4 regions of the Paenibacillus sp. SEL3 genome follow, and region 4 is predicted to be linked to each of the others. Evidence: riboswitches for the same ligand, from Rfam matches in the RefSeq annotation. Region 4 holds a riboswitch; each other region holds the start of a gene.
What was found. Region 4 has a riboswitch for cyclic di-AMP ahead of ACYCS5_RS15305 (C40 family peptidase). Riboswitches for the same ligand answer to the same signal wherever they lie in the genome.

Region 1 (3,239 bases), 1.3 Mb from region 4:
AGGACGGTATTATTATCGCTCATATATGTAAGTTAAAATAATTATAATATTTTTGTTTACAAATAGTTGATGAGAGAGTATAATAAATCTGTTGCCTCAATACATTATGATTTGCGGTCGTGGTGGAATGGCAGACACGCTATCTTGAGGGGGTAGTGGGCGTACGCCCGTGGAGGTTCGAGTCCTCTCGACCGCATTATATGCAAGATCTAGTTAAAAAAGCATCCTGACACGGTTTACGTGAAAGGATGCTTTTTTTTATTAAGCATTTTTCGTTATATTCTTTAGCCACGGAAGCCACGGTTGCAACAGGTCGTTTATTAACTGTGATAATGAAGAATATCAGTTTTGCTGCAAAAGCTTCTCTATATCTCCCGCCAGCTTATCTGGCGTGGTTTGCGGTGCATAGCGCTTAAATACGTTACCTTCTCTTGTAATTAAGAATTTAGTGAAATTCCATTTGATCGCTTTGGACCCTAATACCCCCGGAGCTGTTTGGGTCAGGTAGCGAAATAAGGGGTGTGCTTGATCGCCATTGACATCTGTCTTGGCGAACATCGGAAAGGTGACACCATAATTGATCTGGCAAAACTCGGAGATCTCCTCATTGGAACCTGGCTCTTGTTTGGCAAACTGGTTGCTGGGAAATCCCAAAATTTCGAGCCCCTGTTCATGATACTGGTCATATAGCTCTTGTAGCGCTTTGTATTGGGGGGTTAACCCACATTTGCTGGCAGTGTTCACGATAAGAAGAACGTTCCCTTCAAATGTGGATAACGGAATTTGTTTCCCTTGCAGGGTTTGCGCATCATATTCATAAACGGTCATAGCATCTCTCCTCATTCAATATTCAGCAATTAAATTTTAGACAATTTAAAGAAGGGTTGCAAGCCTGGAAAAGCTGTATAAAGCCTTCAGGCGCTGTAAAATCGTATTTTGCTCAAAACAGTAAATCGCACCGCAAATGGAGCGAATTAAGGTGTTTCTTCTTATAAAAGCGGGTTCAATCGGTGTTTAGCTGGTACATATAGCGTATTTTCTTCTCTTTTTACAAAAAAAGGCCAATAACGCTTTACCCTACGCCAATATTGACATGCTTGTCATTTTCAAAAAGGGATGAAAAACAGAGATTAAAGGAGATGTGAGAAGCATAGTTGCATTGTAAGCGTTATTATTAATCTTCTATGCTCTAAAGCCCGATTTATAACCCTGCAGTTGAGCTTTACAGTCTTCCATGCGCGGGTGTATGATTCAAGACGTAATTTCAAATTAACTTGAATGAAGCAACAACGAAATGTCTATAGCGCTGAATTTTGCAGTTGCAAAAGCGGGGGAACCAATCGAGACTGTACGGCTTTGGAAGCCGTGTGTCTCATGGGGTGAATTTTCCGGTCAAGTGCCAGAAATAGGGCGACTCTCACGTCCGAATCCGACAGCTAACCTCGTAAGCGTACAGGGAGAGGCAACAAACCGCCGTGTGCAGCCATGGTTTATTTTATCATGGATATGTCAGAAGCCGGAGGAAAGCCTTTTTCCTTCGGCTTCTTTTTGTTGTCTTTTTATACCGGGAGAGGAGCTACTGATGGAAGGTCGGTTAATTATTGTCACTGCACCGAATGAAGCGGGCAGAAGTTTTGTGAAATTGCTTATTTTCAAAAAATTGGCGTTTGCAGTTCTCACGAATAGCGCCCAGGAGGAACGACAGCTCAAAAAAATGGGTGTGGAGCACATTGTCCGCATCAATACCATGCAAGCGGGAAAATGGAATTTTCCAAAAAAAGAAATTGGTAGTGTGTATTTGTTCGAGAACAGCTTGAATCTGACTTGCCGTTTCCTGCAAATATGTCGACCACTAACATCGGAATCGATCTATGTTATTACACACGGCTGTAATCCACAAGGAATTTATCGGGGATTGGGAGCGGACCATGTGATCTACACATTGAACGGAGAGGTGGGTTTTCTGCTGAACGGATAAGCACTTATGACATAGTTGTTTTATGATTTTATGATGGAATAAGAATGGCGATCTGAGGATCGATACGGAGGGTATAAACATGATGGATATATACATGCTGCTCGTCATGGCTGTGAGTTATGGAGTGATACTGCTGTTTGTACGCTGGTGTGATGCGCAGACCTCTAAAGGAGGACGAAGAGGATGATCGTTATACTCGGGCTTACGGCTATTGTGTTTATGTATTTAATCTACGCACTCCTGAACCCTGAAAAGTTCTAGTCACTTGTAGGGATAGAGCGGGCGAAGAACAACAGATCTGAGCATTAAAGCATCATTGGTAGCAGGTTTTCGCAAACGTGTGCACTTCATAGATGGTCTAATCGGGTCTGTTGTTCCAAACGCAGGAGCATTTTGAAGGAGGAATAGAGGATGGAGCTGCTTCAAATTGGAATTGTGATCGTTATATTGCTGCTCTTGGTAAAGCCAATGGGTACATATATGTATCATGTATTCTCGAATGAACCGAATCGGACGGATCGGATTTTTGGCAGAACAGAAAAGCTGATTTATAAGGTAGTAGGCTTGAAGAAAGTGGAGAGCATGCGTTGGACTACGTATGTTATGAGTTTCATTGCTACGAACGTCGTGCTTGTGGCAATCAGCTACTTGCTGTTGCGTTTACAGGGAATGCTTCCCGGTAATCCGGCTGGAAACAGTAATATGGAAGCATCACTAGCTTTTAATACGGTAATCAGCTTTATGACGAATACGAATCTCCAACATTATAGCGGAGAAAGCGGGCTTACGTATCTGACACAGATGGCGTTCGTCACGATGATGATGTTCACTTCGGCTGCTTCCGGTTTTTCGGTTGCTGCGGCTTTTATGAGAGGATTGACGCGGCGCGGTGAAGGGATGGGCAATTTCTTTCAAGATTTTATTAAAGCTATTATAAGGATTTTCCTGCCGCTGGCCTTTGTGCTTACGCTGGTGCTGGTGGGATTGAAGATACCACAGACGCTACAGCCTACGGCGGATCTTACGACGCTTAGCGGAACACAACAGCAAATTTCTATGGGACCTATTGCTTCTCTGGAGTCCATCAAGCATTTGGGGACGAACGGAGGCGGTTATGCGGGAGCTAACTCTGCGCATCCTTTTGAGAATCCAAGTCCTTGGACGAACGTGCTGGAAATTTTGGCAATGTGGGTAATGCCGGCTTCGTTGCCGTATACCTTTGGATTGTTTGCCCGTAATCGTAAGCAGGGCTGGATTATTT
Region 2 (3,239 bases), 3.1 Mb from region 4:
TTCTTTCCAGACGTTTATGAGCCTAACTTGGTAACCAGCATATTTTTAATAGGACAGGTACATAATAGTCGAGAGCACCACTAGGTACCACTGCACGAAAAGGGGGGATACATATGCCGTACAGGGGAGTGTTGCCATGCTTGGCACTGTTACTAGCATTTTCAAGTTTACCCGTTCACGCGGATGCGCCTCCCAAGATCGGAACGCCCCATCCCAAGGAAGCAGCTGTTGCTTCTTCTGTACATCTGAGTACAGATCGAGCTACTCCTACATTAGCAATGTTGCGTAAAAAACATGCGGACATTTTTAAAATGTGCGGCCCACACACCCGCCAAATTGCCTTAACCTTTGATGATGTGCCCGATTCTAGGTATACGCCGCAGGTTTTGGACGTATTACACGCCAACGGCATCAAAGCCACCTTTTTCATCGTCGGTCACCGTGCGGAAAAGCATCCGGGGATTATACGTCGTATTATCCGTGAAGGCCATGCTATAGGAAATCATTCCTATACTCATCCGGATTTTAGGAAGGCTACACCAGAACGCTTTCGCAACCAGATTACAAAAACAGAACGTATTTTACAAGCCAGCGCAGGTTTTCGCCCCAAGTTGATTCGTCCACCCTACGGTGAAATTACAGAGCCTCAAATAAAGTGGGCACGTCGTCATGGCTACATGATTGTCAACTGGAATGTAGACTCTCTCGACTGGAAGGGACTAAGTAAAACACAAATTCAGCGAAATGTGATTCCAGCTACAGGGCCTGGCTCTATTATTTTAATGCACGCTGGTGGAGGTCAAAGTTCCAACTTGCAAGGCACTATCCAAGCTTTGCCGGGTCTAATTCACTCTCTAAAAGCTAAGGGCTACAAATTTGTGACAGTCCCCCGGCTACTCCACACATCGGAACGAAAATAACAGTATGTTTATAATTGAGGTCCAAGCTAAAGCAACGTAAAAAGGCTGTCTTACCAGCAGAAGTATTCTGCTCGTCAAGACAGCCTTTTTACGGATAGGACCTGATAAGAGTCCGACCTAGATATATACGGATATAGGCGTTATGTTTACATAATATATATTATGTTTAATTAAACTGTATATACGTACAATGCTATTTATCAATAACGTACAGCTTCACATTTTGAAATCCAAAGTCGTTCACAAATGATTTGTTGCCTGGAATAAAGATATCAATCCGCTTTCCTGTAATGGCGCTGCCCTGATCGCGAGCGACAGCTACAAAAGAATGATCCGGCAAACCTGGATGGGAGTAGCCTGTAACCAGTACTTTCGTGCCCATCGGAATGACGTTAGGATCTACCGCAATTGTACCTAGTTTAAGCGGATTGCCGTAGTAGTCCACTGCGCCCCATTTACCATTCTCATCGGCTGCGGCAGAATACGCTGAAGCCTTAACGTCAACTATTTTGCTATAGTTGAATGTTTTACCCCAAGCTTCAATCGTTGGCGCCTCATTCGCTGCTGCTTTCTCCGTAAGAAGCTGCGGCTTCGATTCCGAAGCTGCCTTTACACTTTTTTCGCCAGGCACCTTAATTTGCAGACCTGCATATATATTGCTGGAGGCAATGTTTGGGTTAGCCTTTGTTAGCTCGTCTACCGATACTCCATAACGTTGAGCAAGCAAAAAGAAGGTATCGCCCTCTTTGGCAGTGTGAAGCGAGGCAGCATCCGCTATTCCAGCTGTCTGTGCCAACCCTGCAATAGCTGCGGCAAGCACCGCAATTTTCATCGTTTTACCAATATGTTTTAAATGTTTCAAAGATATGTACCTCCTCTTTTATGCCTGCGAAGTTAGCTGTCGGATTCGGACTCAGGAGAAGCCCTATGCTTGTGCAATTCACCCCTAGGCATATTCCTCATCGTCTTATGACGTATCGGAATGGCTGCCGTTGTTACGTCCCCCGCACTTCCCATAGTTTGGGCCAGCATTTCAGCGCTTGTCTAACCGCATGCTGTCCCGGTAAGTTTTGGCTTACTGCATAATATCACAATTTTGTAACCTTATCCGCATGAAAATGTTGGGAACCCTGAACATCATACTACACTCGTTACAATTTTGTCATTAAGAAATCGATATTTGTTACGAAAGTATGGGGAAATGGTGACAAAATAAGAAAAGCCCTCCGTCAACGGAGAGCTTTTTTATGATTAGACCAGCACTTTCTTACAATACTTTGGCAAGAAAATCACGAGTGCGATCATGGCTTGGAGTGCCAAATACCTGGTCTGGTGCACCCTGCTCCACAATTTGACCGTTATCCATAAAGATAATTCGATCGCCTACCTCGCGGGCAAAGCCCATTTCATGCGTTACAATTACCATTGTCATACCGCCTTCGGCGAGCTTCTTCATTACATCCAGAACCTCTCCAACCATTTCAGGGTCCAATGCAGAAGTCGGCTCATCGAACAGCATTACGTGCGGCTGCATGGCCAAAGCACGCGCAATCGCAATACGTTGCTTCTGACCACCGGATAGCTGGTTCGGATAGGTATTCTTCTTATCCTCGAGCCCCACGGTACGCAGGAGTTCTAATGCAATTTTTTCCGCTTCCTTACCTGACTGTTTTCTAACCTGCGTCGGTGCAAGCGTCAGGTTCTGCAACACTGTTTTGTGTGGGAACAGATTAAAATGCTGGAACACCATCCCCATTTTTTCCCGGGTTACATTAATATTATGACCACGAGCTGTAATCGGCTCGCCCTCAAATAAAATCTCCCCATCCGTCGGCTGTTCTAACAGATTCATACAACGCAAAAACGTACTCTTCCCCGAACCGCTGGGACCGATGATAACGACAACTTCTCCTTTGGCGATATCTATATCAATGCCTTTTAAAATCTCATTCTTGCCGAACGATTTACGCAATTGTTTAACGGTGATCACTGGCTCTCAACTTCCTTTCCCATAAACCAAGCAGCTTAGACAAGCTGAATGTCATTACAAAATAAATAGCGGCTGTGATTATGAACGGACTTAATCCTTCGTAGGTAATATTCTTAATGACCTGGGCTTGATACATAATATCCACCATACCAATAGTCGAAATAATGGAGGATTCTTTAATAATTGTAATAAACTCATTACCTATAGCAGGCAAAATAGATTTAAACGCTTGTGGCAAAATGACGTGACGCATAGCTTTGCCTCGTCCCATACCCAATGAGCGTGCGGCCTCCATCTGTCCACGGTCTACTGCCTGGATACCTGCACGG
Region 3 (3,239 bases), 110 kb from region 4:
TGATCGCTTCCGGTGAGGCATTCTCCACACCAATATCTCCTTTGCGCGTCGCTTCTGCCTCGGGTATAAAGGCCTGCTTGCAGCCGGGTACCTTGGAAGCAATAATCTTACGGATGCGCTCCCCTGCATGATCGGGATCGGTTAAAATGATGACCCCCCGCCGCTCCTGCGCCAATGCAATTTTACGCAGCGTCATTTTATTAATGGCTGAGCCGCCAGTTTCTATCGTATCCGCTTCAACAGCGCGGCGAATGGCCACCGTATCATCCCGGCCCTCTACCACGATCACTTCCTTGATCATTTGCATTTCCCTCCACTGCTACACAGCAAGCTATATTTATCTTTCCCTGCTTTTGAAAACAAAATAAGAAGAGGATATCCTCTTCTTAGCATGGCATAACTATGTTGTTAATACTATCGCATTGCCCTCAACATACACAACCTGTTTTAGTTGATTTCAGGCTTTACCGGTCCGATAACATATACGGTTTTACCGTGCTTACGACCAAATTGGTTGGCTCGGCTCAAACTCTCATAATACACATCGATTTTGTGGCCTTTAATCGCGCCACCGGTATCCTCCGCACGGCGGAAGCCCACCCCTTCGATATACACCCACCAGCCGATTGGAATTATACTCGGATCGACAGCGATGGTACGACCTTCCGTCACGCGCGTGCCGGATGCAGTACGTGTACCGATACCTGGCTCCTGTGAGGAATACGCCGTCATGGAGACATTTTGTAAAACTTTGCTATATTTAAAATTGACGCCTGCTTTACGGACAGCACTGCCCGAACTAACCGTTGTTGTCTTAACCGCATCATTGGGACCGACGGAAGCAGCAAGAACGACCGGCTTTTTCTTCGTTCCTACCGCAATAACCTTATCCACACGGTTCTGTGCAACTTCCTTGTTAACCAGCTGTTTGGATACCAACTTTCCATCATGATATACCTTTTGAACGTGCTGGACTACCACACCCGATTTGCCGCTTTGAATGACCCGATTATCGCCTTTATAAAGACTTGGATCGGCCGTTTTGATGACCTGATAAGGCACCTGTTTTTTCTGTTCGACCTGCTGTTTCTTCACACGGACGATTTTTATGTCCATGTTAGACGAAACAGAGGCATCCAACGCAGGATAAACTTTATCCGTTGACGATAATTTATAGCCCGAGGTACGAATGGCACCTTCTACTGTATTTTCTGTTGTGTACAGCTTTTTCGTCTCATTGCCTGAAGATACTTTAACTTGATTGGCACGTTTAATGACTATGCGGTCCCCATCCTGTACTGCTCCATTTAGCGGCATAGAAATTGTATCATGCGGCTGAAGTGAAATGGAATGCTCGCTCAGCAAATCTTGAAGCTTGGATTCCCGGGTTTCTACCGCAGATGCCTTGCCATCAATGACAAAAAAGACTTGTTTTTTAGATTGCGTGTACATCAGAATTGAAATCATAATCGTTAGCGCGATTAGAAAAATAGCAACCAAAGCAGCCTGGCGCACATTCTCTTGCTTCCAACGCAATACGTAAGACATGCTGGATGAGCGTGACTCATGGGTCTCCTCTTTTTGGAAAATGCCCATTTCCTCCGTCCTCCTTACATAGCCCGCCGTCTGGAGTAAGACATAGTTGAGATTTGACGTGACTATAACAGATTTTCTACAAGACAAGCCCAAACTGCGACTGTCCTGCACCATGTACCCGTCTTCGCGGCATGCTGTCCTCCCCTGTTTAACCACAGTATGATGACAGATTTTCTTTTATTCACAACAAAAAAAGCCAAAGAAAGAGACTAGAGAGCTCTTTCGTGGCTTCCGGCATGTGTGAATATGCGGGAAAACTCATGCACGAGATGGCTTCTCTCTTGTTACGCTTACGGGGTTAGCTGTCGGGTTCGGACGTAGAGAGTCGCCCTAGCTTGGGTCAACCGCTCATGGCGGTCGCCTTCACATTCACCCCGAAGACCCAGAAAGAAATCGAAATACGGCTCCTCCACCTGTTCAATCCCATCCGGGAAAAGAAATTAGGTCGAGCCGGCTGGCGAAAGGGACGTTCCCTTCTTGCACATACGCCGGACGTACTGTAAGCCATATCGGTTCCCCCGTTCCCTGTAAAAGGGACTCAGCGAGACTGGTTCATGAAATGACTTGTTGATGTTTACATTCAAACAACAATTCACTGAAAAGATGATATCCTGTTTCTATGCATGTTGTAAAGCAGGTTTCAAGTACATTTTTCAAAATATTCGGTTAAAATATTGTAATATTCTCGAGTTTCCTGCAACAAATTCATGATTAGCTTCGTCTATCTCTTTATTTTGATCGATTTCTTCGCTTTTTTATTGAATGTCAAATCGTTCCAAGGCATTTTGGGTCGTTATTGACACTAATTCCTCCACTGTAATCCCCTTAATTTGGGCTGCAGCCTCTGCTACCAGTCTCACATGCGCAGACTCATTTCGCTTCCCGCGAAACGGATGCGGCGTCAGGTAGGGCGCGTCCGTTTCAATGAGCAGACGGTCCAGTGGCACCTGTGCCAGCACCTCTTTTGGCTGCTTGGCATTTTTAAACGTAATAGGACCACCGAAGGAAAGGTGAAATCCCATATCCAGCACCATTTGGGCTGTCTCCCAGCTCCCAGAAAAGGAGTGCATGACTCCGCCAATCTCACTCGCTTTTTCCTCACGCAAAATCTTAACAATATCTTCATGGGCATCCCGGTTATGAATAACAATGGGCATTTTGAGCTCACGAGCCAGACCAATTTGATTTCGAAACACCCGATGCTGAACATCCTTCGGTGATGTATCCCAATAATAATCCAGACCGATCTCTCCGATGGCTACGACCTTCTTATGACTGCATAACGATGCAATCCATTCTAAATCGCCCTCTTGCATTGCAATCGCATCCTGCGGGTGCCATCCAACTGCCGCATAAATAAAATCATACGTCTCGGCCAATTTCATGGTGGATGGAATGGTCTCACGATTAAATCCGATATTGATCATCCGCGTTACTCCTGATTCGACAGCACGTGCTATAACTTCTTCACGATCTTCGTCAAATTGTGGCGCATCCAAGTGAGTATGAGTGTCGAACAAATCCAAGGTTTACATCTCCTTTTTTTACTTACATTTCTATATAGTTGTCTATTCTTTGACAAAATAATTCCTTATTTCGGCAGGAAGCCTGTCTTTTACCGCGTTCAATTTATTCTGGGGAAA
Region 4 (3,239 bases):
GATGATAAAAGCGCCTTCGCTATACAACATCGTGGTTGTATGCCGAAGGCGCTTTTATCATAGAACCTGGGTTGGGTGGTCTGGACGATATACCATACAATAAAACGGTTTTTTTCCATCGGGAGTCTGGCGTTCATAGGTATCTGTAAGCTCAAATCCAGCCGCCTTGTAGGCCCGAATAGCACGCCCATTCCAAGTGAGCACCTCTAGATCAATTTCATTCTTCGGGTTGCGTCGTTGGGCTTCCTCTGCAATGGCACGGACAAAATCTGATCCTTTGCCATGTCCGCATCTTTCAGGATGCATGCCAAGACCTAGCCGGGTCACACCGATCATAGGAAAATATTGAGCAAATCCTGTCAGCTTGTTCTCTTCATCCAGTACGGCAACATATTGCTCTTGGCGAAGCGTGGGACTCCCAAATTCGACTTCAAGCGCCTTCATTTGTTCCCAGGGGAGCCAACCGTATATGTTATAAGGTGGATCATAGCGCCACTCACAGATTGCAGCCGCTTGATGCTCGTCCATCGGTACGATCCGATAGTTGGATATTGAGGCCGGCATGTGTTCCATCCTCCTTTTACAGGTGCTTCAATCATTAACAACAGATTGTAGACAAGTCGCAGGGGAATAGCAAGCGTGTTTATTTTATACCCAAGACGGGTATACATTCAATAAGAAGGAATTACTGCTCATATGCTCCCCCAGCGGTGACGGTAAAACCGACGATGTTCGCTAAAATTGAAACCTTTTGAGGTGTCAGTTCGTCAGTAAAGATAATCATTGCTGATGTTGTGGACATAAAAAGCCGCAATTCGATTCCGGCAGAATCAAATTGCGGCTAGAGTTAGCTTGCTGTGCGTTAGTTATTCTACGTTGTCGTCATCAGGAATATCTGAAGCTACAGAATGGTAAGCGTCTGTGCTCATAATTCTTTTTGCACCGACATAGCGGTTAGCGTAATAATTTTCGTTCAGTGAGCTAACTACTACACCACGTGAAGTCGAGGAGTGGGCAAATTTCCCTTCACCTACGAAGATACCTACATGGGAAATGCCTCTTCCTGTGGTGTTGAAGAACACCAGGTCCCCAGGCCTCATTTCATCGCGGGATACAGAAGATCCCATTTTGAATTGTGATCCAGATTGATGCGGAAGTTTAATTCCCAGTTTGTTGAATACATACATTGTGAAGCCGGAGCAATCGAATCCCTCGAGTGTAGTGCCTCCGCTTCTGTAGTTCGTTCCTTTGGCATCTTGGATGACCTGGTCCATCTTGGAGTCTGCAAATGCACTGCCGCCACCGAATGTAAAAGATGTAAAGGCAATGGCAAGACTCATAGCTGCGATCGTTAGCTTCTTCTTCAAAAAAAATATACCCCTTCCAATGCCTGCGAGGTTAGCTTAAGGATTCGGTAGAAGGTTCCCCTATGACCACTCTGTTGCGAGATCAATTCACCCAAACTGGTTCCCCCGCTTCCTAGGTGCCAGGAATTAGGCTTTACTTAAGATGTGCACCTTGGAGAGCAGTATTCACAATAACGATATTTTTGAGATAAAGGTTACAATAAAGATTACAAAGTTGTTACTATCAGTTCACTGCGATTATTGTAACAAAGTCGGCTGGCTTTGGCAAATGTTTCATTGCAAAAAGTTACAAAAAAAATCTGCTCCTAATGTCCCAGGAACAGATCTTGTTAACAGTATTCAGTTATGTGCCGTTTGCGCGGTTATGCATAAAGTTTTTTCGACAGACGGAAATGAAGTGATTAACATAAAGGAAGGGCTTAGCTTCTACTGGAGATATCGGTATGCCATAGTCTGTACTGCGAACTGATATGCCACAGCCTGACCAGACTAGTAACAAAATGATACGATTGTTGGAGAATGAGCGCGAGCATGCCAGTCCAAATCATTGCCACGGTGCCAAATAGACCGAAGACCAGCAGCACACAAGCACCGAGCAAAAGGGATATACCGACAGCTGGGAGAAGCTGGCGAAAGAAGGCGAGCAGGGACGATAGTATGGCGTGACCACCGACAGTGCCTAGTTGCATATACAGGATGCACTGCCGAATGAACCATCCGTATGCCATCCATCCCATGGCATAGGGCAACAAGTGCAGCAGGTAAGAGGGAGATTGAAGCGTACCTGCTACAATAGGGTAGAGTCTCGGTACTACCCAAAAGGCGGGAATCAGCAGCAGTCCCAACTCGATGATGTAATACAACAGCGACGACATGCCATGGCGTTTCATACCTTTGAAAAAGGACAGGCTTTGCGGCTCAGTCGCATCGGTATGCAGGCTTTGATATATTCCGGCTCTAATGAAGGGAGTGATTAGTATGCGTAGTACAGTCGCCCCTAGTAGTATCCACAAATACACATGTACTTCCCGGCTGTCCATCAGAGCAATCTGGCTCTCCATCCAAAACAAGGTCTGTCCCAGCTCGTTTTGACCCTGATCAGGATAACGGAGCAATAGCGGGATAACGGCAGACTGCACCAGTCGATAGAGAAACACCCCCCACAGTAGTCGATACAGAAATAAAATGATAACGATATAGAATCGTATGCGCACCAGCGCCCAGCCCTCTTTTATAACAGTCCGCATCTATAGACACCTCACCATGACAGACTTCCAAGCAGTGTCTCCAACAGCTTGGTTACACTTATACTCCAACGGGTTTGTTGCTTTTCGTCCAATTCGGCTTTTAGGGTATTGTTAATATGCTTGTTCTCCAGTGCAATGGTATATAGGGGATCAAGGGTTACATAGGAAACGGGAGAAGTACTTTTGATCCGAAAAGTTGTGCTTTTGCCCGCACCGTCCCAAGCCTTGAATTTCGTGGTTCCATCCTTGAAGGTAAATTGGACAGGGATCTTGGGATAATCCGCCCCTTTTTTGCTGACCGTCACGACTGCTTCATATCCATTCTCCAGCTTGTGGTTTGTGATGTGATCCACTGAAAAGTCCGCCATCTGGCCGTCATATACATACTGTTCAAAATAGTGGCTCCATGAGCGTCCGGTGACTCTCTCCACGATACGTTGAAAATCCTGTGAGGACGGATGCTTAAATCGGTACGTCTGGACGTAGGTCCGCATAATGCGATCCATTTTTTTCATACCCACCTGACGTTCAATGCCCCGTAGTACCAGCTTGCCTCGAGAGTAGGCATTTTGCGCGTACTCAGCAGCCGAGCCGTACTTCCATGACTCACGGTTTAGCGGCTGTG

Region 1: another riboswitch for cyclic di-AMP. It lies ahead of ACYCS5_RS21505 (hypothetical protein); the one in region 4 lies ahead of ACYCS5_RS15305 (C40 family peptidase).
Region 2: another riboswitch for cyclic di-AMP. It lies ahead of ACYCS5_RS28910 (3D domain-containing protein); the one in region 4 lies ahead of ACYCS5_RS15305 (C40 family peptidase).
Region 3: another riboswitch for cyclic di-AMP. It lies ahead of ACYCS5_RS14910 (G5 domain-containing protein); the one in region 4 lies ahead of ACYCS5_RS15305 (C40 family peptidase).

Annotation. Positions count from the first base shown of each region.
Region 1 covers NZ_CM137725.1:4,665,663-4,668,901, forward strand. Annotated here, with positions in the region: tRNA gene ACYCS5_RS21495 (tRNA-Leu) at 114-196, shown strand; gene ACYCS5_RS21500 (glutathione peroxidase) at 343-828, opposite strand; cyclic di-AMP (ydaO/yuaA leader) riboswitch at 1,295-1,467, shown strand; gene ACYCS5_RS21505 (hypothetical protein) at 1,583-1,978, shown strand; gene kdpA (potassium-transporting ATPase subunit KdpA) at 2,390-3,239, shown strand, end outside.
Region 2 covers NZ_CM137725.1:6,424,838-6,428,076, forward strand. Annotated here, with positions in the region: gene ACYCS5_RS28905 (polysaccharide deacetylase family protein) at 114-920, shown strand; gene ACYCS5_RS28910 (3D domain-containing protein) at 1,114-1,782, opposite strand; cyclic di-AMP (ydaO/yuaA leader) riboswitch at 1,789-1,957, opposite strand; gene ACYCS5_RS28915 (amino acid ABC transporter ATP-binding protein) at 2,188-2,910, opposite strand; gene ACYCS5_RS28920 (ABC transporter substrate-binding protein/permease) at 2,897-3,239, opposite strand, start outside.
Region 3 covers NZ_CM137725.1:3,215,848-3,219,086, reverse strand. Annotated here, with positions in the region: gene rnmV (ribonuclease M5) at 1-301, opposite strand, end outside; gene ACYCS5_RS14910 (G5 domain-containing protein) at 448-1,596, opposite strand; cyclic di-AMP (ydaO/yuaA leader) riboswitch at 1,868-2,150, opposite strand; gene ACYCS5_RS14905 (TatD family hydrolase) at 2,352-3,122, opposite strand; gene ACYCS5_RS14900 (HD domain-containing protein) at 3,165-3,239, opposite strand, start outside.
Region 4 covers NZ_CM137725.1:3,321,632-3,324,870, forward strand. Annotated here, with positions in the region: gene ACYCS5_RS15300 (GNAT family N-acetyltransferase) at 58-564, opposite strand; gene ACYCS5_RS15305 (C40 family peptidase) at 867-1,367, opposite strand; cyclic di-AMP (ydaO/yuaA leader) riboswitch at 1,373-1,510, opposite strand; gene ACYCS5_RS15310 (hypothetical protein) at 1,787-2,614, opposite strand; gene ACYCS5_RS15315 (M1 family metallopeptidase) at 2,626-3,239, opposite strand, start outside.